DNA from 3 places in the Roseomonas haemaphysalidis genome. Region 1 is predicted to be linked to each of the others. Evidence: predicted binding sites of a transcription regulator. Region 1 holds the regulator's gene; each other region holds the start of a gene.
The links. Region 1 encodes LexA, which represses DNA repair genes until DNA is damaged. Its sites were predicted from a motif close to TGTTCTANNTANGTTC; they were not measured.

Region 1 (9,747 bases):
GGGTACCGAGCATGCGTGGCTGGTGCATGGCCAGGGCCTGGACGAGCTGGCTCTTTCCGGCCCCAGCCAGGTGGTGGAGCTGCGCCAGGGCGCGTTTCGCGAATTCACCGTGGTGCCCGAGGATGCCGGCCTGCCCCGCGCGCCGGCCGAGGCCATCCTGGGCGGCGCGCCGGAAGACAACGCGGCCGCCCTGGTCGCCTTGCTGCAGGGCGCGCCCGGAGCCTACCGCGACTGCGTGCTGCTGAACGCCGCGGCGGCCCTTGTGGTCGCCGGTGTTGAGACCGATCTGCGCGAAGCCGCAGGACGCGCCGCCGCCGCCATCGACACCGGCGCGGCCTTTGCCGTGCTGGAGCGCCTGCGCGCCGCCACCAACCCCTGAGCCGAAGCCGCGCCTCCCCTGCCGCGCGAGGAAGATGACACCGGATGAACGCCCCCGCCCTGCCCGATACCCTGATCCGCATCCTAGCCGACAAGGCCGTGGAGGTGCGCGAGCGGTCTGCCCGGACCTCGACCGACGCCATCGAGAAACTGGCGCGCGACGGCGGCAAGCCGCGTGACTTCACGGGTGCCTTATGCGGCGCCGTGGCCGAAGGGCGGATCGGCCTGATTGCCGAGATCAAGCGCGCCTCGCCGTCCGGCGGCCTGATCCGGGACCCGTTTCGCCCCGCCGAGATCGCGCAGGCCTATGAGGCCGCCGGCGCCGCCTGCCTGTCCGTCCTGACGGACGCCCCGTATTTTCAGGGCTCGCCCGAACACCTGACCGCGGCACGGGCGGCCTGCTCGTTGCCGGTTCTGCGCAAGGACTTCATGGTCGACCCCTGGCAAGTCTACGAATCCCGCGCCATGGGCGGCGATTGCATCCTGCTGATCATGGCCGCGCTGTCCGATGCGCAGGCCAACGAGCTGGAGGATGTGGCGCGCAGCCTCGACATGTCCGTGCTGGCGGAAGTGCATGATGAGCGGGAGCTCGACCGGGCGCTGGGGCTGAACACCCGCCTGATCGGCATCAACAACCGGGACCTGCGGAGCCTGCGGACCGACCTCGCCACGGCCGAGCGGATGGTGCCGCTGGTGCCGGCCGATCGCATCCCGGTGGCCGAAAGCGGGCTGCGCGACCCGGCGGATGTGCAGCGCATGGCCGCTGTCGGCGCCCGCTGCATCCTGGTGGGCGAGCACCTGCTGCGGCAGCCCGATGTCAGCGCCGCCGCGCGGGCCATGGTGCAGGCGTGAGCGGCCTCACGCATTTCGACGCCGACGGCAAGGCGGTGATGGTGGATGTCTCGGACAAGCCCTCCACCACCCGCACCGCCGTGGCGCGCGGCCGCGTGGTGATGGCGCCGGGCACCCTCGCGACCATCCAGGCAGGGGGCATCGGCAAGGGCGACGTGCTCGGTGTGGCGCGCCTGGCCGGCATCATGGGCGCCAAGCGCACCGCCGACCTCATTCCGCTGTGCCACCCCCTGCCGCTGTCCTCGGTCCGGGTCGAGCTGGTGCCGGCGGCGCCGGATGCCGTGGAGATCGAGGCGACGGCGCGCACCACCGGCCAGACCGGCGTGGAGATGGAGGCGCTGACCGCCGTGACGGTGGCGGCACTCACGGTGTACGACATGTGCAAGGCCATCGATCGCGGCATGCGGGTGGAGGCGGTGCGCCTCATCCGCAAGGAAGGCGGCAAGTCCGGCCTTTGGGAAGCCCCCTGATGCTGTCGGTGGCCGAGGCCCGCGAGCGCATTCTGGGCGGGTTGCAACCGGTGGGTGCCGAAACGGTGTCGCTGCCCGAGGGCTGGGGCCGCGTGCTGGCGGCACCCGTGGCGGCGCGCCTGACGCAGCCGCCGGCCGACGTCTCGGCCATGGACGGCTACGCGGTGCGGGCGGCGGATGCGGTGAAGGGCGCGCGCCTCGTGGTGATCGGCGCGGCGCCGGCCGGGCATCCGTTCGGCGGCGAGCTGGGTCCGAACCAGGCGGTACGGATTTTCACCGGTGCCGCGGTGCCCACGGGCGCAGACGGCATTCTGCTGCAGGAGGATGCCGAATCCGGGGCTGACGGTGTGCTGGTGCAGGAGGATGTCCACCCCGGCCGTTGGATCCGCCGTGCCGGACTGGACTTCCATGTTGGCGAAGCCCTGCTGCCGGCCGGCCGCCGCCTGACCGCCCGCGACATCGGGCTGGCCGCCGCCGCCAACCATCCCTGGCTGAGCGTGCATCGGCAGCCGCGCGTCGCCATTCTGGCAACCGGCGACGAGATCTCCTTGCCGGGTGACCCGATGGGCGCGGGCGGCATCGTTTCTTCCAACGCGCACGCGCTGGCGGCGCTGGTCCGGGCTGCGGGCGGCGTGCCGATAGTGCTGCCGATCGCCCGCGATGATGCGGAAGCAATCGCCGCCGCAGCGCAGTCCGCGCGTGGCTGCGACCTCCTGGTCACCACCGGCGGCGCCAGCGTCGGCGAACACGACCTGGTCCAAAGCGCCCTTGGCCCGGCAGGCTTCGCGCTGGATTTCTGGAAGATCGCGATGCGGCCGGGCAAGCCGCTGATCTGGGGCAGGCTGGGGACAACGCCGCTGCTCGGCCTGCCTGGCAACCCGGTTTCCAGCCTGGTGTGCGGCGTGGTGTTCCTGTGGCCGGCGATCGCCGCGCTGGGCGGCCGCCCCGGGTTGCTGCCGCCCCTGCGGACGGCCCGCCTCGGTGCCGCCCTGGCCGCGAACGACCAGCGGGCGGACTTTCTGCGAGCCACGCTGAAACGCGACGCGCAGGGCCAGTGGGTGGCGACCGCGTTTCCCGCGCAGGACAGCTCCATGCTCAAGACGATGGCCAGGGCGGACGCCCTTCTGCTTCGCGCGCCGCATGCGCCGGAGGCACCGGCCGGCAGTTCCGTCGAAATTTTAGTGCTTGACGAGCTAGGTCTCTGAAAGGGCGCAAAAAGCGGTTGACCGACGCGGTGGAACCTTCGTAGAACATCGGTGACAGTTGCCGGTTTGTTCGCAGGCCGGTTCCGCTTTCAGGGAATTTCACCGCATGCTGACGCGCAAGCAGCACGAGTTGCTGATGTTCATCGACCAGCACCTGCGCGACACCGGGTTTTCGCCGTCCTTCGAAGAAATGAAGGAGGCCCTGAAGCTGCGGTCCAAGTCAGGGATCCACCGGCTGATCACGGCGCTGGAGGAACGCGGCTTCCTGAAGCGCCGGGCGCATCGCGCCCGTGCGCTGGAGGTGCTGCGGTTGCCGGAAGCCGTGCAGGCTCGTGCCGAGGCGACGCGTGGCACGGCCGGCGCCTCGCCCCTGCCCGCCAACGTCATTCGGGGCAATTTTTCCGGGGCGTCCGCCGCCAATGTGCGCAAGGCTTCGCCCGATACCGGGGCCGTGATGCTGCCCTTGTACGGTCGTATCGCCGCTGGCCAGCCGATCGAGGCGCTGCGGGACCAGGGCAGCAGCGTGGAGGTTCCGGCGGCGCTGCTCGCTTCCGGCGAGCATTACGCGCTCGAAGTTTCCGGTGATTCCATGACCGGCATCGGCATCATGGACCGCGACACCGTGATCATCCGTCGGGGCGATGTCGCGGAAAGCGGCGATGTTGTCGTGGCCCTTGTGGACGACACCGAGGTGACGTTGAAGACGCTGCGCCGGCACCGCAACTCGGTGGCGCTGGAAGCAGCCAATCCGTCCTATGAGACCCGCATCTTTGGGCCGGATCGCGTCAAGGTGCAGGGCAAGCTGATCGGGCTGCTGCGCCGCTACTGAGCGGCGCGTTCGGCAGCCGGCCGGGGCGGGGGCGGCACCCAGGGGCGCTGCCCCCGCCAGGCCCGGTCAGATACGATGCGGACGCCGTCTGCCGTCAGCCAGATGGCATGCGGCCCATCCCGCCAAACGCTGAAACGGTCCACGACTGCGGTGCTGCGGCATCGTCCGCGGATGGGCTCTGGCGAAATCATCACCTCGGACCGCCCACAATGCTCCCCGGCCTGGACGGGCGGTGCCGTTTCATTGCGGCGGGGCGCCCGTTCCAGCCGTAGCAGCATCGCGGCCGGCACGTCGGGACGGGGCTGGAAGCGGCAGGCGGTGAGCGTGCAGTCCATCGCGCCCTCCTCGGTGCGGCCTTCGGCGGGCACGGGGGTCGCGGCCTCCTCGCCCCAGCTCCGCAGCCAGCTATCCCGCGTCAGGCCGGAGGCTCCGCTCGCACGTTGCAGGTACACGGCATCGGGCGTGCGGAAGGCGATCAGCCGGGCGTCGCCGGACACCAGAATATCGGGCGGCGTCACCCAGGCTGCCGAGGCCAGGCCCAGCACCATCATCGGCACGCCCAGCAAACGCCAGCGCCGCTGCCACAGGCACAGCCATATCAGGCCAAAGGCGGTCAATCCCAGGCCCCAGGCCGGGATCGGCGCGGCAGCCAGCGCCGCCCCCGGCCAGGCGGCGACCGCATGCGCGACAAACAAGGTTGCTTCCACCCCCCAGCCCATGGGGACCAGGGCCCAGTGCTCCAGCCCCAGGGGCATCAGGGCCATCGCGGCCATGCCCGCGGGCATCACCAGGATGGACGTCAGTGGAATGGCCACGGCGTTGGACAACACCCCATAGACCTGCAGACGGCCGAAGTGATGCAGGCCGAACGGCGTGGTCGCAGCGCCCGCGAGCACCGATGTCATCACCAGCCCGAGCAGCAGCAGGGCCGGCTTGCGCCACCACCCGGCACCGGCGCGCCAGCGGCGCAGCGTCGGGCCTGCCCATTCATTGCCGGCGATCAGCACCATCACGGCGGCGAAGCTCATCTGGAATGAGGCGCCCATCACCGCATCCGGCTGCAGCAGCATGACAGCCGCGGCGGCCACGGCCAGGGCCCGCAGCGACAGCGCCCGGCGGCCGATCAGGATGCCGAGCGTCACCAGGGCGGCCATGGCGAAGCTGCGCAGCATCGGGACCTGCGCGCCGGTGAGCAGCACGTAGCCGAGGCCGACGATGAGGCTACCCGGTGCCGCGAGGGCACGGCTGTCGCCCCGCAGGGCCAGCCAGGGAATGAATGCCAGCAGCCAGCGCAGGATCCCGAAGGACAGCCCCATGACAATGGCGATGTGCAGCCCGGATACGGAAAGCAGGTGAGCCAGACCGGAGTCGCGCATCGCGTCCAGGTCGGTGGCGGGAATGGCGCTTTGCGAACCTGTCAGCAGGGCGCTCGCCACCGCCCCGGCGCCGCCGGGGATCTGGCCCCGCACCCTGGCCTCCACCTGTTGCCGCAGCCGCGCGAAGCTGGAGCCGGCGGGGGCTGCCTCCTCCAGCCGCTCGGCTTCCCCGATCGCGAAGCCGGAGCCCCCCAGGCCGGAAAAGAACGCGTTGCGCTGGAAGTCCCAGGCACCCGGATAGGCAGGCGGCGCCGGAGCACGGATCAGGGCGCGGACGCGCAGGTGATCGCCCGGTTCCGGGACCAGCGCGTCTTTGGCCCGCAGGCGGATGCGCAAGTTCCGGAGTAGTGGCGGGCTGTCCGCCGACAGGCGTGGGGCGGTCAGGGTCACGCGCAGCCCCTCGGCCAATGCATCGACACTCTCGACCACGCCCTCCACGACGACCGCCTTGTTGGGCAGGTCGGGCATCGGCGGCAACCGGTGGGCATGCCATGCGGCCACGCCGAGCCCCAGCAGGGCGAGCCCCGCCGATGAAGCGAACCAAGCGGCCAGGGGATGACGGCGCAACAGCAGCAGGGCCGCCAGCAGCATAGGCAGGGCGAGCCAAAGCGCTTCAAGCCCCGGCTCGCGGTCCAGGCTGAAATAGGCGACGATGCCACAGCCGAAGGCCACGGGCAGCCAAAGTGGCAGGCGGGTCCATTCCGCGGCCAGACAGCCTTCCGCGAAAGCCCAGGAACGCGGGAGCCTGAGCCGGCCGATAAGTCCTGCCGGCCGGCCAGCCCCACCCGCCGGCAGCGGATCCGGCAAGGCGCGCGGTGCGATCGTGGCGCCCATGGTCCCTCAACCTCTGCGCGCACTCTACAGCAAGCAGGCGCCATGGTAGAAGCGATCGCTCTGACGAAATCTGGCGAGCCGAGCAAGGCTCGAAGGAATCTGGCCGAGCCCATGACAGTCCGCACCCGCTTTGCGCCCTCGCCCACCGGCTATCTGCACATCGGCGGTGCGCGCACCGCGCTGTTCAACTTCCTGTTCGCTCGCCATCACGGTGGCCAGTACCTGTTGCGGATCGAGGACACCGACAAGGCGCGCAGCACCCAGGAAGCCGTGCAACAGATCCTGCACAGCCTGGACTGGCTGGGCCTTTCGCCGGACGAGGCACCCGTGATGCAAAGTGCGCGCGAGGCGCGGCATGCCGAGGTGGCGCGCGAGCTGCTGGCGCAGGGCAAGGCCTACCAGTGCTTCTGCACGCCGGAAGAGCTGGTGCAGATGCGCGAAACGGCGGCCGCCGAGGGCCGCCCGCCCCGCTACGATGGCCGCTGGCGCGACCGCGACCCGGCCGAGGCGCCCGCCGGCGTGAAGCCGGTGATCCGCATCAAGGCCCCGCGGGAAGGCGAGACGGTGGTCCACGACCTCGTGCAGGGCGAGGTGCGGGTGAAGAACACCGAGCTGGATGACATGATCATCCTGCGCTCGGACGGCACGCCGACCTACCTGCACGCCGTGGTGGTCGACGACCACGACATGGCGATCACCCACGTGATCCGTGGTGACGACCACCTGACCAACACCTTCCGCCAGGTGATGGTCTACGACGCCATGGGCTGGCACCGGCCGCATTTCGCGCACATCCCGCTGATCCATGGCGCGGACGGCGCCAAGCTCTCCAAGCGCCACGGCGCGGTGGGCGCATTGGAATTCCGCGACCAGGGCTTCCTGCCGGAGGCGGTATGCAACTACCTGCTGCGGCTCGGCTGGGGCCATGGGGACGAGGAGTTCGTGCCGCGTGACCGCGCCATCGAGCTGTTCGACCTCAAGGACGTCGGCCGCGCCGCCAGCCGCATGGACTATGCCAAGCTCAGCCACCTGAACGCCCAGTACCTGCGCGCCAAGGACCCGGACGAGATCACCGGCGACGTGCTGTCCATCCTGCGCGACCGCGGCGCCACTTTGCCGGAGGGGGCGGCCACCACCATCCGGGCGCTGATGGCCGACATCATGCCCCGCGCCCGCACGTTGAATGAGGCCGCCGACATGTGCGGCTTCGCCACCGCCAGCATTCCGCTCACCTTCGAGCCCAAGGCCGAAGCGCAGTTGACGCCAGAGGCCAGGGACCGGCTGCGCGACCTCGCCGAATTCCTGGAGGATGCCCCGTGGGAGCGTGCCGATCTGGACAAGTGGCTGCGCGACTACGCCGACGTGAAGGGCCTGAAGCTTGGTGCCGTGGCGCAGCCGCTGCGCGCCGCGCTGACCGGCAGCACGCAGTCGCCGCCCATCGACGCCGTGCTCTTCGCACTGGGCAAGGGTGAGGCCCTCGCCCGTATCCGCGCCGCCGCCTGACGGAGACCCACCGATGAACGACACCCTGCTTTCCGCCATTCGAGAGCTGCAGCCCGAGCTCTCCGCCATCCGGCGCGACATCCACACCCACCCCGAGATCGGGATGGAGGAGCAGCGCACGGCGGCGCTGGTCGCCGCCAAACTGCGGGAATACGGGCTGTCGGTCACGGAAGGCATCGGCAACACCGGCGTGGTGGCGACCCTCAAGGGCCGCCTGCCCGGCCAGCGCGCCATCGGCCTGCGGGCTGACATGGATGCGCTGCTGATCAACGAGACGACCGGCCTGCCGCATGCCTCGGTCAACCCGGGCAAGATGCATGCCTGCGGGCATGACGGCCACACCACCATGCTGCTGGGTGCCGCGAAATTCCTGTCGCAGAACCCTGACTTTGGCGGCACCGTGCACTTCATCTTCCAGCCTGCCGAGGAAGGCCGCGGCGGCGCCGTGGCGATGCTGAAGGACGGGTTGTTCGACCGCTTCCCGGTGGATGCGGTGTACGGTCTGCACAACGAGCCGGGCATGCCGCTCGGGCTGTTCTCCACCCGCACCGGCCCGGCCCTGGCGGCGAGCGACCGCTGGGTCGTCACCTTCCGCGGCACCGGTGGGCACGGTGGCGCCACGCCGCATCTTTCCACGGACGTGACGGTGGTGCAGGCGCAATTCGTGCTGGCATTGCAGACCATCGTCAGCCGCAACATCGCCGCCGTCGACTCGGCGGTGATCAGCGTGGGTGCGATCGAGGGTGGCGCCTTCGGCTCCACCAACGTCATGCCGGCCGTGATGCGGGTGGGCGGCACGGCGCGCTCCTACCTGCCGGAGGTGCGTGACACCATGGAGCGGCGGATCGCCGAACTGGCGCACGGCATCGCCGCGACCTTCGGCTGCACGGCCGAGCCGGAATACTTTCGCGGCACGACCGCACTGGTGAACCACGCCGAGCAGACCGTGACGGCCGTGGCCGCAGCCGGCGCGCTGGTGGGCGAGCAGGCGGTCGATGCCAACGCCAAGCCCGTGACTGGCGGCGAGGACTTCGCCCACATGCTGGAAGCCCGCCCCGGCGCCTTCATGTTCATGGGGCAAGGCGCCGGCGGTGCGACGTCCGAGGGGCTGCACACGCCGAGCTACGACTTCAACGACGACGCCATCCCCTTCGGCGTCGGCTACTGGGTCAGCCTGGTGCGCGAGGAAATGGGAGAGGCCCGGTGAGCCGTCCCTGGACCCTGCCGGCGGCTGCGGCGCTGGCCCTGGCCCTGGCCGCCCCGCTGGCGGCCGATGCCCAGCAGCCGGCGGGCCCTGCCGGGGGGCCGCCGCATGCCTGGCTGTTCGGCACCTGGACGGGCGGCATCTTTCCGGCATCGGAAACCGGCGGCGCCGGCTGCTTTGGCCAACCCAGCGTGATCTTCACGCAGGACATCGTGATGCGCAGCTCGCCGGTGGACGTGGCAATGCGCCAACGGCTGGTTCAAACCGCCACCGCCACGCCGCAAGGCGTCGAGTTCCGCTTGGTTCCGGCCGCACCCCCTGGCGGGCGCGTGCCGCTCGGGGCCGGCTTCGGCTGCGCCGATCCGAACCTGCTGCGGGTCGAGCGCCGGGGCAACAACGAGATCGTCTTTCCCGACTGCAGCGAATTCCCGTCCCCCTTGAAGCGCTGCACGACTCCCTGAGGCGTCAAGCCTTCGGTAACCCGGTCCGGGCTAGCCTCCGCCCATCGCATGGAGGAGGCCAGAATGGCCACCGATGGTCCGGACCGTCGCCTGATCGCCTATACCCTCGACCGACCCTTGCCGCCGATCCAGCCGGCGCCGGTGCGCCGCGACTGGATGGATGCCTCGCCCCAGGGCTTCGCCTATCGCTGCCTGCCACTCACCATCGCCAACAGCCATGGCTGGGTGGTGCTGGCGGAAAGCACCTCGGACGCGGTATGGAACGGCGGCGACCAACCCGGTGACATCGCCATCAAGCAGGTCGGGGGTCCCGGTGCGGCGCCGCTCAGCCATTTCGGCGCCGGCATCCTGACCTTTCATGTCGATGCGCTGATCCGCACGCCGCCGGGCATGAACCTCTGGGTGTCCGGCCCGCCTAATGCCGTGAAGGACGGCATCGCCCCGCTGTCCGGCGTCGTGGAAACGGACTGGGCACCCATGACCTTCACCATGAACTGGCGCTTCACCCGCCCCTTCCACTCCGTGCGCTTCACGGCAGGCGAGGCGATCTGCTTCTTTTTCCCCGTGCCGCGCGACATCGTTGCCGGCATGCAGCCGGAAACCCGCCCTCTGGCGGAGGACCCGGCGCTGCAGGC
Region 2 (9,747 bases), 370 kb from region 1:
GCGCTGTCCGCGCCCGGGCTGCGGGCGGTCCTGGACGGTGCCGTGAGCCGGCCGGAAGCCGCCGCCGGCTGGCATGCCACGCTGGATGCCTCGGCCGACCGTGCGGAGCGGCTGGCGCCCCTGTTGCCGGGCCTGTCGCTGCCGCCGTTGCTGGGGCTGGAGGTGCAGGCGGAACTGGCCGATGCCGGCGCCGGCCTGCCGCCGCGCCTGCTTTCGCTGCGGGCCAGCACCGATGGCGGCGACCTCGGCGCCTTGCTGCCCGGGCTGGCGCTGGGCGCCGCCACGTTGGCCATACCAGCGGAAAACGCCCCGCCGCAGGCCGAGGCGGCCGTCACGGTGCGCGGCACCGGTTGGCAGCTGCAGGCCGCGCTGCCGCCGCCGGCCACCCTGCTGTCCGCCGCCCCCTGGCCGGTCACCGTGGCGCTGCGCGGCGAGGGCATTTCCGCGCGGGCGGAGGGCATGCTGGCGGGCAGCGCGCACCGCGACTGGGATGGCCGGCTGGAGCTGCAGGCCGCCGACACCACGCCGCTGCTGCAGGCCCTGGCGCTGCCCTGGCCCAAGCAGCACGACCTGCGGCTGGCCACCGGGCTGGCGCGCGACGCCGCCGGGGTGACGCTGGCCGGGCTGCAGCTTTCCACGCGCGAGCTGGCGCTGGAAGGCGGCGCCAGCATCGCCACCACCGGTCCGCGCCCGGCGATCCACGGCGTGCTGCACGCGCCGCGCATCGACCTCGATGCCCTGCTGCACCCGCTGCCGGCGGCGTCCCCCGCCACCAGCCCGGCACCGGCCGTGCCCGCCACCCCCGCCGTGCCGCAGCCCGCGAACACCGACCGCATGGTGATTCCGCCGCTGCCCCTGCCCTTCGGCTGGCTGCTCCGGCTGGACGCCGACCTGCGGCTGACGGTCGGCGAGCTGGTCGCCAATGGCATCACCTATCGCGACCAGCGCGCCACCCTGGCCCTGGCCGGGGGCCGGCTGGTGGCGGACCCGGTTTCGCTCGGCATTCCGGGCGGGCGGCTGTTTCTGGCACTGCGGGCCGACGCCACCGCCACCCCGCCGCAGCTCGCGCTCAAGGCACGGCACGAAGGCGCCGGGCTGGAGCTGCGGCCCCTGCTGCAATCCTACCACCTGCCCGCCCAGGCCGATGGCCGGCTGGAACTGGATGCCGAGCTGGCCGGCCGGGGCGGCGACCTGCGGTCCCAGGCGGCCTCGCTGAACGGCAGCCTCGGCCTCGCGGTGGCCAATGGCCAGGTGGACGTGGCGCTGCTGGACCGCGTGTCGGGCGAGCTGCGCCGGCTGTTGCTGCCGGAAGCACCGGCCGGCGGCAGCGCGCCGCTGCGCTGCCTCGCATTGCGCGTGGCGCTGCGCGACGGCGTGGCCCGGCCCGAGGCGTTGCTGCTGGAAAGCGGGCTGGGCAACGTGGCCGGCAGCGGCGAGATCGACCTGGGGCAGGAGCGGCTGAACCTGCGCCTGCTGCCGCAGGTGCGGCTGGGCGGCGTTGGCATCAGCGCGCCGGTGCGGGTGACGGGCAGCTTCGCCAAGCCGGGCTACCGGCTGGACCAGGGCGGCGCCGCGCAGGCGGCGGCGGGCATCGTGGGGGAGCTGGCGTCGCGGCAGCGCGAATCCGGCGTCGCCGCGCTGGGGCAGCTGGCGGAAGCCCTGGCCGGGCGCCCCGGCGGCGGCCTGCCGGATTGCGCGCAGCAACTGGCCGTGGCGCGCGGAGGCCGGGCCGGGCCAGTGCCGCCGGCGGAGGCCCGGCCGGAACAGCGGCGGGTCAATCCGGGCGAACTGCTGCGTGGGCTGCTGGGGCGGTAAACAAGAGAAAGGCCGAGGAAGGAATTCCCCGGCCTTTCGTTATCTGACGCATCGGTTCCGGTAGCGGCCGGAATGCCACGAGGCCGTGGCTGGTCCGGTCGGGCCCGGACAAAGCGACCGGGGGAATTCCTTCCCCCAGCCTTGCTTACTCCGCCGCCGCAGCATCCTCGGCATCCGGCGTCGTCAGCATCGCATCGGCCACCACGCCCGCCTGGGCGCGCACCCGCTTCTCGATGCTTTCGGCCATCGCCGGGTTGTCGCGCAGGAACTGCTTGGCGTTCTCGCGCCCCTGGCCGATGCGCTGGTTGTCGCAGGAGAACCAGGCGCCCGACTTCTCCACCACGCCGGCCTTGACGCCGAGGTCGATCAACTCGCCGACCTTGGAGATGCCCTCGCCGTACATGATGTCGAACTCCAGCTGGCGGAACGGCGGCGCCATCTTGTTCTTCACCACCTTCACGCGCGTCTGGTTGCCGACGACGTTCTCGCGATCCTTGATCTGCCCGATGCGGCGGATCTCCATGCGGCAGGAGGCGTAGAACTTCAGCGCGTTGCCGCCCGTGGTCGTCTCCGGGTTGCCGAACATGACGCCGATCTTGAGCCGGATCTGGTTCAGGAAGATCAACAGCGTGTTGGAGCGCGACACGGTGCCGGTCAGCTTGCGCAGCGCCTGCGACATCAGGCGGGCATGCAGGCCCACATGGGTGTCGCCCATCTCGCCTTCCAGCTCGGCGCGCGGCACCAGGGCGGCGACGGAATCGACCACCACCACGTCGATGGCGCCGGAGCGGACCAGCGTGTCGCAAATCTCCAGCGCCTGCTCGCCGGCGTCGGGCTGGGAGATCAGCAGGTTGTCCACGTCCACGCCCAGCTTGCGGGCATAGCCGGGGTCCAGCGCATGCTCGGCGTCGATAAAGGCGCAGGTGCCGCCCTTCTTCTGCGCCTCGGCGATGGCATGCAGCGCCAGCGTCGTCTTGCCCGAGCTTTCGGGGCCGTAGATCTCGATGATGCGGCCCTTGGGCAGGCCGCCGATGCCCAGCGCCAGGTCGAGGCCGAGCGAGCCGGTGGAGATCACCTCCACCTCGTCGTTCCCCTGCTTGGCGCCCATGCGCATGATAGAGCCCTTGCCGAAGGCCCGTTCGATCTGGCTGAGGGCGGCGTCGAGCGCCTTGTTCTTGTCCATGGTGTAAGCAGCCCTTCTGGCAATCGCCGTGATGGTAGGAGAGGCGGTGGGGCAACGTCCAGCGGCACCCACCGCTCACTCACGAAGTCGCGATCACTGTGGCGGGCTTTCCGGAGCCGGAAAAGACCACCGCGTTCGTGTTCGCTATATGTTCACATCGGCGCCCCGGTGCAAGGGTTTCAGCATGCCGGAACCACCGCTTTTCCCACCGCCTCGACCAGTCCCGCGGGGCTGTAAGGCTTGGCCAGGAAACGGATGCCCGCCGCGTCCGGCGCCGCCTCCACCGCCGACTGCGCGTAGCCACTGACCAGCAGCACGGGCAGCGCCGGAAAGCGCAGGCGCAGGGCCTGTGCCAGCGCCACGCCGTCCATGCCCGGCATCGCCACGTCGGACACCAGCTGGCCCGGCACCAGCCCGGCCTCGATCAGTTCCAACGCGGTCTCGGCATCCTCGGCCACCGCCACGTCATGCCCGGCGCGGCGCAGGGCGCGCTCCGCCAGGCGGCGCAGCGGCGCCTCGTCCTCCACCAGCAGCACCGGCCCGGCGGGCGGCGCCAGCGCTGCGGCCGCGGGCGGCGCGGCGGGCGCCTCCGCCTCGCCCTCCACCCGCGGCAGCAGGATGCGGAAGCGGGTGCCCTGCCCCGGCGCGCTGTCCACCACCATGAAGCCGCCGGACTGGCGCACGATGCCGTGCACGGTGGCCAGTCCCAGCCCGGTGCCACCCTGGTCGATGCGCGTGGTGAAAAACGGCTCGAAGATCCGTGGCAAGGCCTCGGGCGCGATGCCCTGGCCGGTATCGGCCACCTCCAGCACCGTCCAGCGCCCGGCGGGCACGGTGTCCGGCGTGCCGCACAGCGGGGCCAACAGCACCTCGCGCGTCGTGGACAGCCGCAGCCGGCCGCCCTGGGGCATGGCCTGCCGCGCGTTGATCGCCAGGTTCATCACCACGCGGTCCAGCTGCGAGGGGTCGATTCGCACCAGCCGCCCAGGTTCGTCCAGCGTCACCTCCAGCACCACGCCCTGGCGCTGGCCGCCCGATTGCAGCAAGGCGGCGATGCCCTGCACCGCCTCGTTCAACGGCACCAGCCGGGGTTCCAGCACCTGTTGGCGGGCATAGGCCAGCAGCTGCCGCACCAGCCCGGCGCCCCGCTCCGCCGCTTGGCGCACCTGTGCCAGCTCCGCCGCCAGGGCTGGGTCGGGCGACGGGCCGGCCAGCCGCAGCGCATCCTCGCCAGCACCCAGCACCACGGTGAGAAGGTTGTTGAAGTCGTGCGCGATGCCGCCTGCCAGCGCGCCCAGGGTTTGCAGCCGGTCCGCTTCCGCCGAGTCCTGCACGGGGACCAGCGGTTGCAGCAGCAACAGCGCCTCGCTCCCCGGCAGGGGAATGCGCCGTGCCGCGACCGGTGGCTCCGGCATGCCTTCAGGCGCCGCCAGACGAAATTCCCGCACGCCCTGCCCATGGTCCAGCCAGCCCGCCACGGCGTCCCGATCCACCGCCGCGAACAGGCGTGGCGCCGGCAGGCCGGGCTGTGGCGGGCGGGTCGGTCCCAGTGCGGCGCGCAGCGCGGGGTTGGCGTGGCGCAGCACGCTGCGCGCGTCCAGCAACGCCGCCGGGCCGGGCCAGCCTTGCAGCACCGCCAGCGCCACCGGGTTGATCCTGGGTCGAAACGGCCACCATCTCATGGTGGCCAGCATACCCTCACGAAGCCGTGATGCGCAGAGATTATCGGAGCATCCTGAGCGTCTGGCTCAACAGACCCTGGCAGCTGCGCAGGGTGCTCAGATTGTCCGAGGGGCCCGAGGGTACTGGCAACAAACCCAGGCCGCCCGGGCCACGGGCGGCTGGCAGGGCGGAACCGGGCTCGCCGTCCCGCGTCAGCTGGCCGGCAACGGACAGGATCTGCTCCGGTCCCGGCGCCTGGCCGGCCGCCACCGCCAAGGCGTGATCCATTCGCATGCTGCCGCTCCTGCCATTGTGCGGCGGCAATCTGGCAGGCCCCGGTGAAGAAACCGTCAAGGCCGGCGCGTTAGCGATTCGCTCACCGGCCAGCGGCTAGAATGCGGGCATGACCGACGCGCCCCACCCCGCCATCCTGGCGAGCATCGACCGGATGGACACCACGCTGGCGTTGGCCACGGCGCTCGCCAATTCCGGGCGGACGCTGGACCTGGACGGGCTGGAAGCGGAAATGACCCGGCTGTGCGGCGCCGTGCTGATGCTGCCGGCGCCGGAAGGCCGGGCGTTGCGCCCGGCCATGGCCGGGCTGCTGGCGCGGCTGGAAAGCCTGTCCGCCACGCTGCTGCGCTGAAGGCCGCCTTAGGGCAGGTGCTTGCTGATGTAGGGCGGCAGGTTGAAGGCGCCGGTGTGGATCTCGGGCGTCCAGTACTGCGTCTGGCCCAGAATGCCGGCGGCCTCGGCCCGGGCGCGGATGGTGGCGGTATCCACCTGCCGCAGGGCGCTGTCCTTGGCCGACCAGCCCAGCGTCATGAAGCCGCCCACATAGGTCGGCACCGCGGCGACATAGGCGTAGATGTCGGCAAAGGACTTGGCGCGGCGGATGGAGGTGTCGCGCAGCTCCTCGGCCTGCATGGCCGGCACGCCGCACTGGTTGACGATCACGCCCTTGTCCGACAGCAGCCGCGCCACGTTGCTGTAAAACTCATCGGTGAACAGCACCTCACCCACGCCGATCGGGTCCGTGCTGTCCACGATCACGACGTCAAAGGAGCCGGCCTCCGCCTTGCGGACGTAGTCGATGCCGTCGGCCACCAGCACCTCGGCGCGCGGGTCGTTCCAGGCATCGCCGGCAATGTTGGGGAGGAACTCCTTGGACAGGCGGATCACCTCGCCGTCGATCTCGACCATGACGGCCTTCTCGACATTGCGGTGTTGCAGCACGCGCTTCAGCACGCCGCCGTCGCCGGCGCCGATGATCAGCACGCGCTTGGCATCGCCATGCGCCAGCATCGGCACATGGGTCAGCATCTCCTGGTAGACGAACTCGTCGCCCTCGGTGATCTGGATGCAGCCGTCGAGCACCAGCACGCGGCCATGCGTGTAGCTTTCGAACACCACGATGTCCTGGAAGTCGCTCTGCACGCGGGCCAGCTCGCGCTTGACCATGAAGCGCTGCCCCCACTCGGGGTAGAGGGTCTCGTTGATCCAGGAATCGGTGGGCATGGGGTTCTGATCTCCGTCGCTCAATACAAGAAGGGCGGGGTCATGGACCCCGCCCTTCCGCTCGTCACGTGAAAGGCTGATGTCAGCCGATCAGGCCGCGCTTGTGCTCGGCAAGCTGCACGCGCTCGGGCAGGAAGCCCTTCTTCAGGATCGGCACTGCCAGATACGGGTTGCAGATGCCGCAGACGAAGATGTCCAGCGCGGCATAGGAGCGCTCGGGCCAGGTGTGGATCGAGACGTGGCTCTCGGCCAGCACCAACACGCCGCTCACGCCACCCGGGTGGAAGTGGTGGAAGTGGCCGTGCAGGATGGTCGCGCCGGTCTCGATCGCGGCCTCGCGCAGCACGCTGTCGATGTGCGCGGGGTCATCGAGGTTCGTGGCGCCCCAAAGGTCCACGATCAGGTGCGTACCCGCGAAGCGGACACCGTCGCGTTCGACGAAGTGATCCTTCGCCTCGGCGTTGTCGAAAGTCTGGGCTTCGCTCGGGAGTTCCGAGACCATCCCCAGCGGAGAGACGAGAGAGTCCATGTTGCGGGCTCCTTTCCACCAGCAGATGACCGGGTTGATCGGATATCGATCGGGTCAACGGATGCGGCATATGGGGCAATCCCCCCCGGTTCTCAAGAAAAATCGGAGATTCGAGGCCGAAAAAATCGCGTGTCCCCCCTGCATGGCACGCGTATCTCCTGGCGTGAGGTCTGCGAGGGCCGGGAATGGCTCCAGGAAATCGGCGCGGGTCCGGTAAAAAATGCCGGTCCAGAACGGCGCCCCGGGGGCTGGGGGGTCGCGGGCCGCCCTGCCGGCCGGAAAATCCGCGGTGCGGATGCATCGCCGTGCATTTTCCCGGCATTGCCCGCTTGCCCCCGGCCGCCAGCCTGATTATACCCCCGGCCCTGCGCTGGAGGGTTGGCCGAGCGGTCGAAGGCGCACGCCTGGAAAGTGTGTATACCTCAAAAGGGTATCGTGGGTTCGAATCCCACATCCTCCGCCAGTTTCCCCGCTTCCTGATGTGGTTTGCTATCTTTTCGACCTGCAGGCTGGCTCCGCACGAGCCGTGCCACGCATCGGCGCGCCCAGGAACACTGCCCCCAACTGCCGCCTTGCACCGCACCTTCTCGAGGAGCCAGCGCCAGCTGAGCCTTGATGATGAGGCGACAGGAAGCTGCCTCGGCAGTTCGGACATCGGATCGATGCGGCGGAGTGGCTGAACAGCCGATTGGGAATAGCACGCCGCACGGCAGGCAGGCTTGGCGAGGTGGCGGGTCTGCTGGTGCCCTCGCCGCCCAGGCAGTCCCCGCCCGCGATGCTTCCCTGCATGGCGGCTGGACAGGGCCCGGCCGCCCCCGGGATTGCGGCTTCCAACATCGCATACGCCATGACAAACGGCGGCACATGCCACCGCATCGCACCCAGAAAGACGAATCCCTCGAGGCTTTGAGAGGCATCGCAGCCCTTGTTGTCATTGCCTGGCATCTGGTGCTGGGCTTCGCCCCCGCGCGAAGCGGCATCTTTCCCGGCATGGACATGGCGCTGTCCTGGGTCGGGCGGCCCTGGTACGCCATCATCAATGGCACCGCGGCCGTCGTCTTCTTTTTCGTGCTGTCGGGCTTCGTGCTGACCAGGCAGGCGCTGCTGGATGGCAATTCCCGACGACTGGTCGTTGGCATCTTCAAGCGATGGCCGCGTTTGGCGGGTCCGGCAGCCGCCAGCTGCGCCTTTTCCTGGATGCTGTTCGCAAGCGGCGCCTATCACTTCCGCGAGGCCGCGGCCGTCACGGGCTCTCCCTGGCTCGCGGACTTCGCCTATTCCAGCATGCCGCCGGGATATGTGCCGAACCTGGCCGACGCCCTGCTGCAGGGCGGAGCCTGGACGTTTCTGACCGGTCGCGCATCCTACAACAGCAGCCTTTGGACCATGCGGTGGGAACTTCTGGGGAGTTTCGTCGCGTTCGCTACGGCCTTGCTTGCGATTCACCTCAGGAACGATCGCGCACGGTTTGCATTGTTGTTCGTGGCGATTGCCGTTGCCGCATACGCCAACATGCTGCTGGTGGCATTTCCGGCGGGCGTCGCCTGTGCTCTGCTGTCCGCCCAGGGCCGGCTGCCACGCTTCACGGCACCGGCCACAGTGCTGTTGCTGCTGCTGGCCTTCACCATGGCGAACTACACGGAAAATGGTTTGCTCGGCCGCCTGTCGGCGGAAAGGTGGGGCCGTTCCCTCAGCGAAATCCTCGCCTATACCGTGGGAGCGGTGCTTCTCCTGGTCGCCGTCGAGCAGAATGCATGGCTGCGGCGGCTGTTGTCCGGCCGCGTGGCCCGCTTTCTGGGCCGAATGTCCTTTCCGGTATACCTCCTGCACGTTCCGGTCCTGTGCTCCGCCGGCTGCATGGCCTTTCTGGCCGCCGGCGGAGGGCGGGCCGGACTTCTGGCAGCCGCCGGCGCGACGTTGTTGTTCACGGTCCTGCTCGGTTGGCCGCTGGCATGGTTCGACCTGCGATGGACCCGGCTGATCAACCGGATCTTCACCCGGTCCTGATCCATCGTGTGTCCCCGGCCCGGGGGCGGCAGCGGCAACGCGCGCCCCTGCCCCGCCGCCGCCCCTGCGCGGCGCCGGTCAGGCCGCGCGCAACCGCTGCACCAGGCCCGACAGCTCGTCCCGCAGCGTTTGGCCCTGGGTCGCGACGGCATCCGCGGCGGCGGTGACGCCCTGCATCGCGCTGCCGCTGTCGGCCGCGCCCTGCTGCACCTTTTGCATGCTGGCCGACATCTCGTCCGTGCCCTGGGCCGCCTGCTGCACGTTGCGGGCGATTTCCTGCGTCGCCGCCCCCTGCTGCTCCACCGCCGCGGCGATGGCGGAGGAGATCTGGTTCACCTCGCCGATCACGGTGGCGATGCCGCGGATCGCCTCCACCGCCTCGTGCGTCGCGGCGCGGATGGTGTCCACCTGACCGGAAATCTCCTCCGTGGCGCGCGAGGTCTGCGCGGCCAGGGCCTTCACCTCGCTGGCGACCACGGCAAAGCCCTTGCCCGCCTCGCCCGCCCGTGCCGCCTCGATCGTGGCGTTCAGCGCCAGCAGGTTGGTTTGCCCCGCGATATCGCTGATCATCCGCACCACGTCGCCGATGCGGGTGGCGCCGTCCGACAGCGCGCGGACGATCTGGTCGGTGCGGTTGGCGTCTTCCGCCGCGCGCCCCACCACGGCGGTGGAATGGCCGACCTGGCGGGAAATCTCGGCCACGGAAGCGGCGAGCTCCTCGGCCGCCGCCGCCACGCCCTGCACGTTGGCCGAGGTCTGCGCCGCGCCACTCGCCGCCGAGGAAGCCTGCAGCGCGTTGGAGTCCGCGATGCGCGACAGGCTGCCGGTGGAAGCCGCCAGCGTGCCGGATGCCTCGGCCAGCGCCTGGGCCACGGCGCCGAGCGAATGGTCCACGCCCGCCGCCAGGTCCAGCGTCGCCTGCCGCTTGGCGCGCGCCGCCTCGGCCTCGGCCTGCTGGTGGGCGGCGCGGACGCGCTCGGCTTCGGCCAGCCCGTCGCGGAAGGTCTGCACCGCGCCGGCCATCGGGCCCAGC
Region 3 (9,747 bases), 830 kb from region 1:
ACCTCCAACCAGTTCTGGCGGGCCATGCACGAGGGCATCGGCGCGCATGGCGAGCGGCTGTACCCGGCCTTCCCCTACACCGCCTTCACCAAGATGCCGCGCGAGGATGTGGACGCCGTCTACGCCTATCTCCGCACGCTGGAGCCGGTGCGCAACGCGGTGGACCGGGACACGCTGCCGTTTCCGTTCAACATCCGCCTGCTGATGGCCGGCTGGAACATGCTGAACTTCACCCCCGGCGTGTTCCAGCCCGACCCGGCCAAGTCGGCCGAGTTCAACCGCGGCGCCTATCTGGTGGAAGGCCCGGGCCATTGCGGGCTGTGCCACACGCCGCGCAACCTGATCGGTGGCGACAAGTCCGGCGCCCACCTGCAGGGCGGCGAGCTGCAGGGCTGGTTCGCGCCCAACATCACGGCCGACAAGCGCCAGGGCATCGGCGACTGGTCGGATGCCGAGATGGTGGAATACCTGCGCACCGGCCGCAACGCCCGCACCGCCGCCAGCGGTCCGATGGCCGAGGTGGTGGCCTATTCCACCAGCGCCATGACGGATGCCGACCTCAAGGCCATCGCGGTCTACCTGCGCGAGCGCGGCGCCGCCGGCGACCCGGCGCCCGCCGCGCTGGCCGCCGGCGACGCGCACATGACCACGGGTGCCGCCGTGTTCCAGGACAGCTGCTCCGCCTGCCATGTCGGCAATGGCGAGGGCGTGGCCGGCATGTTCCCGCGCCTCGCCAACAGCCAGGTGGTGCAGCAAACCAACCCGACCACGGTGATCCGCGTGATCCTGGACGGCGCGCAGTCGGTGGCCACCCCCACCGCCGTCACCGCCCCCGCCATGCCCGCCTTCCACTGGCGCATGACGGACCAGCAGGTGGCCGACGTGTCCACCTACATCCGCAACAGCTGGGGCAATGCCGCACCGGCCGTGACGGTGGACCAGGTTCGCAAGGTGCGCGAGGAACTCGGCGAGCGCTGATCAGCGCCGCCGCGACGAAAAAGGGCCGGGGGAAGCCATTCCCCCGGCCCTTTTTCGTTATCAGCCCAGCAGCTCCACGTAGCGCGCGGCCGATCGCGCCACCACGCCCGGCGCGTCCTCCGCCACCTCCTGCCCCTGGAAGGCGCCCAGGATGCGGCGGTATTGCAGCGGCGCCAGCCGCGCGGCGACGGCGCGGATCTCCCCGGCCGGCAGCGGCATCATGTTGGGGTAGCTCCACATGAAGGACACCCGCCGCCCGCCCGGCGCCACCTGCACGATGTCGCCGGTCAGCAGCGTGTCGCCCCAGTGCAGCACGCTGCCGCCAGGGAAATGCCCGCCGATGCGGTGCAGGACAACGCCCGGCAGCGCCTCCAGCCTGTCGCCCTCCCAGAAGCGCAGCGCGGGGGAAGGCTGCATCACCCAGTCGCGGTCGGCCGCGTGCAGGTGGACCGGGCAGCCGAAGGCCGCCGCCCAGTCCTGCATGGTGGTGTAGTAGTGCGGGTGGCTGATGGCGATGCCGTGCAGCCCGCCCAGCCCCCGCACCAGCGCCAGGGTGGCCTCGTCCAGCAGGGCGATGCAGTCCCACAGGATGTTGCCGGCGGGCGTGCGCAGCAGAAAGGCGCGCTGGTTGATGGCGAAGGCCGGCACGGTCTGGAGGGTCAGCAGCCCGGGCGCCGCCTGCTGCCAGGCGTTGCGGTGCCCGGCGGCCAGCTTGGCGGGGGTGGTCCAGCTTTGCCCGGCGGCGGGCACGTATTGCCGCTCGTCCTCGCACACGGGGCAGCCGGTGGGCGGCGCCCCGGCCGCGGCGTAGGCGGTGCCGCAGGCCGTGCAGATCCAGCTCATGCGGCGGGCAGCAGCGGCCTCGGGTCCACCGCCGTGCTGAACCAGCTGACGCCGAGGTGCAGGTGCGGCCCCGTCACGCGCCCCGTGGCACCGGTCAGGCCGATTCGCTGGCCCTGGCGCACGCCGGCACCCTCCGCCACCTCGATGGCCGACAGGTGGGCGTAGAGGCTGGTCAGACCGTGGCCATGCTGGATGATCACGGTGTTGCCGGTGAAGTAGAGGTCGGCCGCCAGGGCCACCCGCCCGCCGCCCATGCTGCTGCAGGGCGTGCCGGTGGGGGTGGCGATGTCCAGCCCCAGATGCGCCGCGCGCGGCTCCCCGTTCAGGATGCGCTGGCTGCCGTAGACGCCGCTGATGCGGCCGCGCGCCGGCCAGGCGAAGGGCTCGGCGAAGAACGGCATCTCGCTGTCATCGGCGCGGGCGGCGTTGATGCGCTTCTGCTCCGCCTGGATGCGCGCCAGCTGCTGCGCGTTGGGCGAGACCATGGCCGGCGGCAGCCCGTTCAGCCGCTGGATGTCCCAGTCCCGCTTGGCGATGGCCAGCTCGCGCGTTTCGCTGCCGCCGGGGCCGCTGACGGCCAGCCGCGCCACCGGCCCCGCGTCCCGCGCGAAGCCGACGATGAAGCGCCCGTCCGGCGCCACGCGCACCGCCCGGCCATCCAGCGTCACGCGGCTGCCGGGGGCCGCCTGTCCCAGCGCCAACCCGCCCTGGCTCAGCCCCTCCGGCCCGATGCTCAGGCCGCGCGGCGTGGCCGTGGCGGCGGCGGGCTGCGCCTCAGCGGCGGGCTGGCGGGCGCAGCCGGCGGCGGCCAGCAGCAGGGTGGCGGCGGCGCGACGGGAAATGATCATAGGAGCGATCCCTGTTCGGGCTTGGGGGCGGGGCGGGGGCGCTTTTGCGGTGCGCTGCCGTCGGCGGTGGCGTGCAACGTGCCGTCCCGCAGCGTGATGGCGAGGCGCGCACCGGCCGGAACCTCGCCGGCGGCGGTGACGGGCGGCCCGTCCTCCAGGCGCACCAGCGCGAAGCCGCGCGCCAGCACGCCCTGGTAGGACGCGCCCTCCAGCCGCGCGGCGAGGCCGGACAGCGTCAGCCGTGCCTCGCGCAGCGAGGCCGCCACGCGGGTGCCGGGGTCCGGCAGGCGGTGCAGCCGGGCCTGCTGCTGCTCCAGCACGCGCCGCAGCGCCTGCCCGGCATCCGGAATGCGCGCCAGTGCCGCGTGCCGCTGGTCCACCATGCGGCGCAGCGCATTGGCCGGGTCCGGCACGCGGGCGAGGCGCGCGTGGCTCTGGTCGGTCAGGCGCTGCAGGGCGGCGGTGGCGCGCGTCGCGGCCTGGGCCACGGCGTGGCGGTGCCCGGCCAGGGTTTCGCGCGGGTGGGGCAGGCGGGGGGCCAGCGCGTCCAGCGCCGCGCGCTTGCGGGCGAGCAGCGCGGCGGGGGCCAGCACCAGCCGCTCCGCCCGGTCGTCCAGCCGTTGCCGCGCGGCGCCGACGATGCCCGGCAGGTCTGGCATCCGCGCCTCGGTGCGGCTCAGGCGCAGGCGCGCGTGGTTCAGCGCCGCCTGGCCCGATTGCAGCAGCCGGGCGGAGCGCTGCGCCAGCGCCGCCAGCAGCTCCGCCCGCGCCGGCACCGCCAGCTCGGCGGCGGCGGTGGGGGTGGGCGCGCGGCGGTCGGAGGCGAAGTCGACCAGGGTGGTGTCCGTTTCGTGCCCCACGGCCGAGATGACCGGGATGGGGCAGGCGGCCACGGCGCGGATGACGGCCTCGTCGTTGAAGGCCATCAGGTCCTCCAGGCTGCCGCCGCCGCGCGCCACGATCAGCACGTCTGGGCGCGGCATGCCGGCCGGCAGGCGGGAAAAGCCATGGATGGCGGCGGCGATCTGCTCCGCCGCGCCCTGGCCCTGCACCGGCACCGGCCACAGCAGGATGTGGCTCGGGAAGCGCCGGGCGATGGTGGTGCGGATGTCCTGGATCACCGCGCCCTTTTCGGAGGACACGACGCCGATCACGCGCGGCAGCCGGGGCAGGGGCTTCTTGCGCGCCTCGTCGAACAGCCCCTCGGCGCCCAGCTTCTTGCGCAGCGCCTCGATGCGCGCCAGCAGGGCGCCCTCGCCGGCATATTCCAGGCGGTCGATGATGAGCTGGTAGTCCGACCGCTCGCCATAGGCCGAGACCTTGCCGGTGGCGATGACCTCCACCCCGTTCTCCGGCTTCAGGCTCAGCTTGGGCACCGCGAAGCGCCAGATGATGGCGCGGATCTTCGCGCCCTCGTCCTTCAGCGCCAGGTAGATGTGGCCGGAGGGATAGGCCTTCAGCTCCGTGATCTCGCCGCGCACGCGCACGCGGCCGAACTCGCCTTCCAGCGTGCGCTTGATGGCGCCGCTGATCTCGGACACGGTGAATTCGGGGGCATTGGTGCGGGCGGGGGTGTCGGTGTCCATCGCCGCCCATCATGCGCCGGGCGGGCGTTTCTGGCTATCGGGGCGGTGCGGTGGCCGGCCCGGGCGCGGCGCCTGCATCCCGTCCGAAAGGGTGACGCCACGCCCCCGCCATGCTAGCCCGCCGCCAGTTTCAGCAGCGGCGGGGATTGGCGCGATGAAGGTGCTTCTGGTGGGCGGCGGCGGGCGCGAGCACGCGCTGGCCTGGGCGCTGTCCGCGTCCCCCATGCTGACCAAGCTCTGGTGCGCCCCCGGCAACGCGGGCATCGCCGAGCTGGCCGAATGCGTGGCCATCGGCGCCGAGGACGTGGCCGCCCTGGTCGCCTTCGCGCGCGACAAGGCCGTGGACCTCGTGGTGGTCGGTCCGGAAGCGCCGCTCACGCTGGGGCTGGCCGATGCCTGCGCCGCCGCCGGCCTGCGCTGCTTCGGTCCTTCCGCCGCCGCCGCGCAACTGGAAGGCAGCAAGGTCTTCACCCGCGAGGTGACCACCGCCGCCGGCGTGCCCGGCGCCGAATGGGCGCAGTTCACCGACCCCGGTGCCGCCCGCGCCTACCTGCGGGACAAGGGTGCCCCCATCGTGGTCAAGGCCGATGGCCTCGCCGCCGGCAAGGGCGTGGTGGTCGCCATGACGGTGGAGGAGGCCGAGGCCGCCATCACCGACATCATGGAAAGCCGCGTGCATGGCGAGGCCGGCGCCTCCATCCTGCTGGAAGAATGCCTGATGGGGCAGGAGGTCTCCTTTTTCGCGCTGTGCGACGGCACCACCGCCCTGCCCATGGCCGCCGCCCAGGACCACAAGCGCGTGGGTGATGGCGACACCGGCCCCAACACCGGCGGCATGGGCGCCTATTCCCCGCCGCCCGCCTTCACCCCGGCGCTGGAGGCGGAGGTGATGGAGCGCATCGTGCGCCCCTCTCTCGCCGAGATGGCCCGGCGCGGCACGCCCTTCCGCGGCGTGCTGTTCGTGGGCCTGATGCTGACGGAGCAGGGGCCGAAGCTGATCGAGTTCAACGTGCGTTTCGGCGACCCGGAATGCCAGGTGCTGATGCTGCGCCTGCAATCCGACCTGCTGACCGCGCTGCTCGCCGCCTGCGACGGCGAGCTGGACCGCTTCTCGCTCCGCTGGTCGGACGAGGCTGCGATGGTGGTGGTCATGGCCGCCCGCGGCTACCCCGGCGCCTACGCGAAGAACACCGCGATCGAGGGGCTGGAGGATGCCGCCCGCATCCCCGGCGCGCAGGTGTTCCACGCCGGCACGACGCGGGCAGAAGACGGCGCGCTGGTGTCCACCGGTGGCCGGGTGCTGGGCGTGGCCGGCACCGGCGCCACGCTGCAGGCGGCGCGTGACGCGGCCTATCAGGCGGTGGATGCCATCCGCTGGCCGGAAGGCTTTTGCCGCCGCGACATCGGCTGGCGAGCCTTGTGATCGTCTTTCTCGACTTCGAGGCCAGCAGCCTGGCCAAGCGCGGCTATCCCATCGAAGTCGGCTGGGCAGCCGAGGACGGCAGCGGCGAGGGCCACCTGATCCGCCCCGCCCCGGACTGGGTGGATTGGAGCGCCGAGGCCGAAGCCATCCACGGCATCACCCGCCACACCCTGCTGCGCGATGGCACGCCGCACGACGTTGTCGCCCGCCGCATGGTCGAGGCGCTAACCGGGCACGACCTCTACGCCTCGGCCCCCTCCTGGGACGGCAAGTGGCTCAGCGCCCTGCTGCGCGCCGCCGGCCTGCCGCGACACGCGCTCCGCCTGCGCGACACGGAGGAGGCGCACCGCGCGGTGCTGCTGGCCGCCGGCCTGCCGCCGGAACAGGCGGAGGCACTGCTGCCGGACGAGCCACCCGCGCACCGCGCGCTGGAGGATGCGCGGCGGGAACTGCGGCGGTGGCGAGGGTTGCGGGAAAAGGTCGGGGGAAAGAATTCCCCCGAACCCCCATCTTCTTTTTGATCTGATTTCGGGAGTGGACGTGACAGGTGGAGCGATAAGTCTGCTGGCCTGAGCTGGTATTTTTAAGATCACTACTGCGGCCGCAGCGCACCGCCACCACGGCCGCCTCGGAAAAACAGCCAGAAAGAGAAGAAGGGGTCCGGGGAATTCTTTCCCCGGCCTTCTCGCCCATCAGAACAGCGCCAGCTGCGTCGCCTCGCCCGGCCGGTGCGGCACGCTGAACAGGTCCGTCCGCAGCCCGGTGACGCCGGTGTGCCCCTGCATGGTGGGGTCCAGCCCCAGCCGCTTCACCGCCACCGAGAAGCGGCGGGCCAGCATCTCGGCATAGGGTCCGCTGCCGGTCTGGCGCTGGCCGAAGCGGCTGTCATAGGTCTGGCCGCCGCGCGTCTGGCGCACCAGGGCCATCACCTTGGCGGCGCGCTCGGGCATGTGGGTGTGCAGCCAGGCCTCGAAGATCTCGCCGATCTCCAGCGGCAGGCGCAGCAGCACGTAGCCGGCGCGGGTGGCGCCGTGGCTGGCGCCGCGTTCCAGGATGCGCTCCAGCTCCATGTCGTTGACGGCCGGGATCATCGGCGCGGCCAGCACCGCCACGGGGATGCCGGCGGCGGCCAGCTTCTCCACCGCGTCCAGCCGCCGCTCCGGCGTCGCCGCGCGGGGTTCCAGGATGCGCGCCAGCCCGCGGTCCAGCGTGGTGACGGACAGGCACACCCGCGCCAGCCCGCGTTCCGCCATGCGCCCCAGGATGTCGATGTCGCGCACCACGTTGGCCGATTTGGTGACCACGGCGACGGGGTGGTTGAAGCGGTCCAGCACCTCCAGCACCGCGCGCGTCAGCTTCAGCGTGCGTTCCACCGGCTGGTAGGGGTCGGTATTGCTGCCGAGCGCGATGGTGGCGGGCTGGTAGCCCGGCTTGCGCAGCTGCGCTTCCAGGAGCTCGGCGATCTGCGGCTTGAACAGGAGCTTGGTTTCGAAGTCGAGCCCCGGCGAGAAGCCGAGATAGGCATGCGTCGGCCGCGCGAAGCAATACACGCAGCCATGCTCGCAGCCCCGGTACGGGTTGATGGAGCGGTCGAAGCCGAGGTCCGGGGAGTTGTTGCGCGCCAGCGCCGTGCGGCTGCTGTCCTTGATCAGCGTGGTGGCCAGCGGCGGCAGGTCCGCCTGTTCCTCTTCCCAGCTGTCCCAGCCGTCGTCGAAGGCCACGGTGCTGTGGCGGTCGAAGCGGATGGCGGGGTTGGTGGTGGCGCCGCGCCCGCGCCGGGCGCCGTGCAGCAGGGCCGAGGCATCGTGGATGCTACCTTCCGGCATGCTGGCGTTCCCCCTTCGTTCGGCCTCACCCTGTCCGATCGGAGCTGACAGAGTCAAGAACATCAATAGAACGATTGGTTAACAACCCAGGCGCGAGGCCCGCGTCACCGGCTGAGCGCCAGCTTCACCCCGAAGCCGATGAACACGCCGCCTGTCAGCCGGTCCAGCCACCGCACCACCGCCGGCCGGCGCAGGACGCGGCCCAGCGGCCGGGTGGCGCCGATCAGCAGCGCGCACCACAGCAGCCCCATCAGCACGTGCAGGCAGGCCAGCCCGAAGGTCCAGGCGCCCGGCGCCATGCCCGCCGGCACGAACTGCGGCAGAAAGGACACGTAGAACACGCCGATCTTGGGGTTCAGCAGGTTGCCCAGCAGACCGCGCAGAAACCAGGCGCGGCCGCTGGCCGCGGCGGCCTCCGCGCCGTGCTGCATGCTGCTGCGCGGCCGCAGCAGCATGCGCAGCCCGAGCCAGCACAGATAAGCCGCGCCCGCCCAGCTCAGCAGCGCATAGGCCAGCGGCGCCGAGTTCAGCAGCGCCGCCAGCCCCACCGCCACCGCCGCCCCCCACACCAGGCAGCCGAGGCCGATGCCCAGCGCCGCCAGCGCCGCGCGGCGGGTGCCTTCCACCGTGGCGGCGCGCAGCACCAGCGCGGTGTCCACCCCCGGCGTCACGGTCAGCAGCCCGGCGGCCAGCACAAAGGCGAGCAGCGAGGCCGCCACGGCGCTCAGCCCGCCGCCTTCAGGTGTTCCTGCAGCCGCGGCATCAGCTCCACCAGGTTGCAGGGCTTGTGCCGGGCGTCGAGCTGAAAGCGCAGGATGTCGTCCCACGCGTCCCGCACCGCGCCGGAGGAGCCGGGCAGGGCGAACAGATAGGTGCCGCCCGCGACCCCGCCCAGCGCGCGCGACTGCATGGTGCTGGTGCCGATCTTGGCGTAGCTCAGCATGCGGAACAGCTCGCCAAAGCCGCCGATCTCCTTGTCCAGCACGCGGGCAAAGGCCTCGGGCGTCACGTCGCGGCCGGTGATGCCGGTGCCGCCGGTGGTGATGCCCACGTCCACCGCCGGGTCCGCCACCCAGCGGCGCAGCACCGCCTCGATCGCATCCGCCTCGTCGCGCACGATGCGGCGGGACTGCACGTTGTGGCCGGCCGCCGCGATGCGGTCGGCCAGCAGCTGGCCGGACTTGTCCGTGGACAGGTCGCGCGTGTCGGACACGGTCAGCACGGCGATGTTGACCGGCACGAAGGGCAGGCTCTCGTCGATCGGCATGGGAAGGCTCCTCCTGTCACGGGGGAGATTCGCCCGCCCGGCCCGGATGTCGAGAGGTTTCTTGGCGCGGCGCGCGGCTCAGCCCGGCCCGCGCACCTGATTCCGCCCCGCCCGCTTGGCGGCGTAGAGCCCGGCATCGGCCGCGGCGATCAGCGCCTCGGCCTCGGCATGCGCGCCGCTGCCGGCGACGCCCGCGCTGAAATGCACGCGGAACGGCGCCTCCGCCCCCGCGAAGGGCGTTTCGCCGAAGCGCTCGCGGACGCGGTCCAGCCGCGTGGCGGCGGCCTCGGGCGGGGTGTTGGGCAGCAGCACGGCGAATTCCTCGCCACCGTAGCGGCCGATCACGTCCGTGCGGCGGAGCTGCTTCTGCAACGCCCGCGCCAGGCCGCGGATCACCCGGTCCCCCACCAAGTGGCCGTGCGTGTCGTTGACCGACTTGAAGTGGTCGAGGTCGATGATGCCGAGGCTCAGCACGCTGCCTTCCCGCGCCGCGCGCTCCAGCTCCAGCGCCAGGCGTTCCTTGAAGCGGGCGTGGTTCAGCAGGCCGGTCAGGCTGTCGCTTTCCATCACCGCGCGCAGCGCCCGCGCGCGCTCGGCGCGCAGCCGCACCAGCGTCACCAGCCGGTCCAGCTCCACGGGCTTGGGGATGAAGTCGTCGCCGCCCAGGCGGCGGGCCATGATCTGCCGGCCGCTGTCCTGCTCGGCGGACAGGAACACGATGGGTACGGACAGGTGCCGCCGCGTTTGCCGGATCACCCGCGCCAGCTCGATGCCGTCCACCTCCGGCATCTGCACGTCCATCAGGATCAGGTCCGGGTGGGCGGCGGACAGCGCCTCCATGGCGCGGGATGGGTCGCTCACCACCGTCACCACCATGCCGGCACGGCGCAGCGCCAGGGCATAGGCCTCGGCCAGCAGCGGGTCGTCATCCACCACCAGGATGGAAAAGCGCGCCTCGTCGCCGCGCGCGGCGAAG

Region 2: recA (recombinase RecA) is a predicted target of LexA. The motif match lies at 3,137-3,152, and genes of this name have one in related genera.
Region 3: IAI59_RS08900 (PA0069 family radical SAM protein) is a predicted target of LexA. The motif match lies at 7,562-7,577, and genes of this name have one in related genera.

The regions. Positions count from the first base shown of each region.
Region 1 covers NZ_CP061177.1:2,755,331-2,765,077, forward strand. Annotated here, with positions in the region: gene trpD (anthranilate phosphoribosyltransferase) at 1-379, shown strand, start outside; gene trpC (indole-3-glycerol phosphate synthase TrpC) at 424-1,230, shown strand; gene moaC (cyclic pyranopterin monophosphate synthase MoaC) at 1,227-1,700, shown strand; gene IAI59_RS12780 (molybdopterin molybdotransferase MoeA) at 1,700-2,905, shown strand; gene lexA (transcriptional repressor LexA) at 3,012-3,734, shown strand; gene IAI59_RS12790 (ComEC/Rec2 family competence protein) at 3,728-5,944, opposite strand; gene gltX (glutamate--tRNA ligase) at 6,056-7,447, shown strand; gene IAI59_RS12800 (M20 aminoacylase family protein) at 7,461-8,654, shown strand; gene IAI59_RS12805 (hypothetical protein) at 8,651-9,112, shown strand; gene IAI59_RS12810 (DUF6065 family protein) at 9,176-9,747, shown strand, end outside.
Region 2 covers NZ_CP061177.1:3,129,862-3,139,608, forward strand. Annotated here, with positions in the region: gene IAI59_RS14520 (AsmA family protein) at 1-1,815, shown strand, start outside; gene recA (recombinase RecA) at 1,961-2,998, opposite strand; gene IAI59_RS14530 (ATP-binding protein) at 3,178-4,644, opposite strand; gene IAI59_RS14535 (hypothetical protein) at 5,064-5,306, shown strand; gene speE (polyamine aminopropyltransferase) at 5,315-6,178, opposite strand; gene speD (adenosylmethionine decarboxylase) at 6,261-6,707, opposite strand; tRNA gene IAI59_RS14550 (tRNA-Ser) at 7,080-7,170, shown strand; gene IAI59_RS14555 (acyltransferase family protein) at 7,572-8,714, shown strand; gene IAI59_RS14560 (methyl-accepting chemotaxis protein) at 8,793-9,747, opposite strand, start outside.
Region 3 covers NZ_CP061177.1:1,923,130-1,932,876, forward strand. Annotated here, with positions in the region: gene IAI59_RS08870 (cytochrome c) at 1-978, shown strand, start outside; gene IAI59_RS08875 (MBL fold metallo-hydrolase) at 1,039-1,821, opposite strand; gene IAI59_RS08880 (M23 family metallopeptidase) at 1,818-2,669, opposite strand; gene xseA (exodeoxyribonuclease VII large subunit) at 2,666-4,255, opposite strand; gene purD (phosphoribosylamine--glycine ligase) at 4,410-5,678, shown strand; gene IAI59_RS08895 (3'-5' exonuclease) at 5,675-6,199, shown strand; gene IAI59_RS08900 (PA0069 family radical SAM protein) at 6,371-7,504, opposite strand; gene IAI59_RS08905 (LysE family translocator) at 7,609-8,223, opposite strand; gene moaB (molybdenum cofactor biosynthesis protein B) at 8,229-8,771, opposite strand; gene IAI59_RS08915 (diguanylate cyclase) at 8,850-9,747, opposite strand, start outside.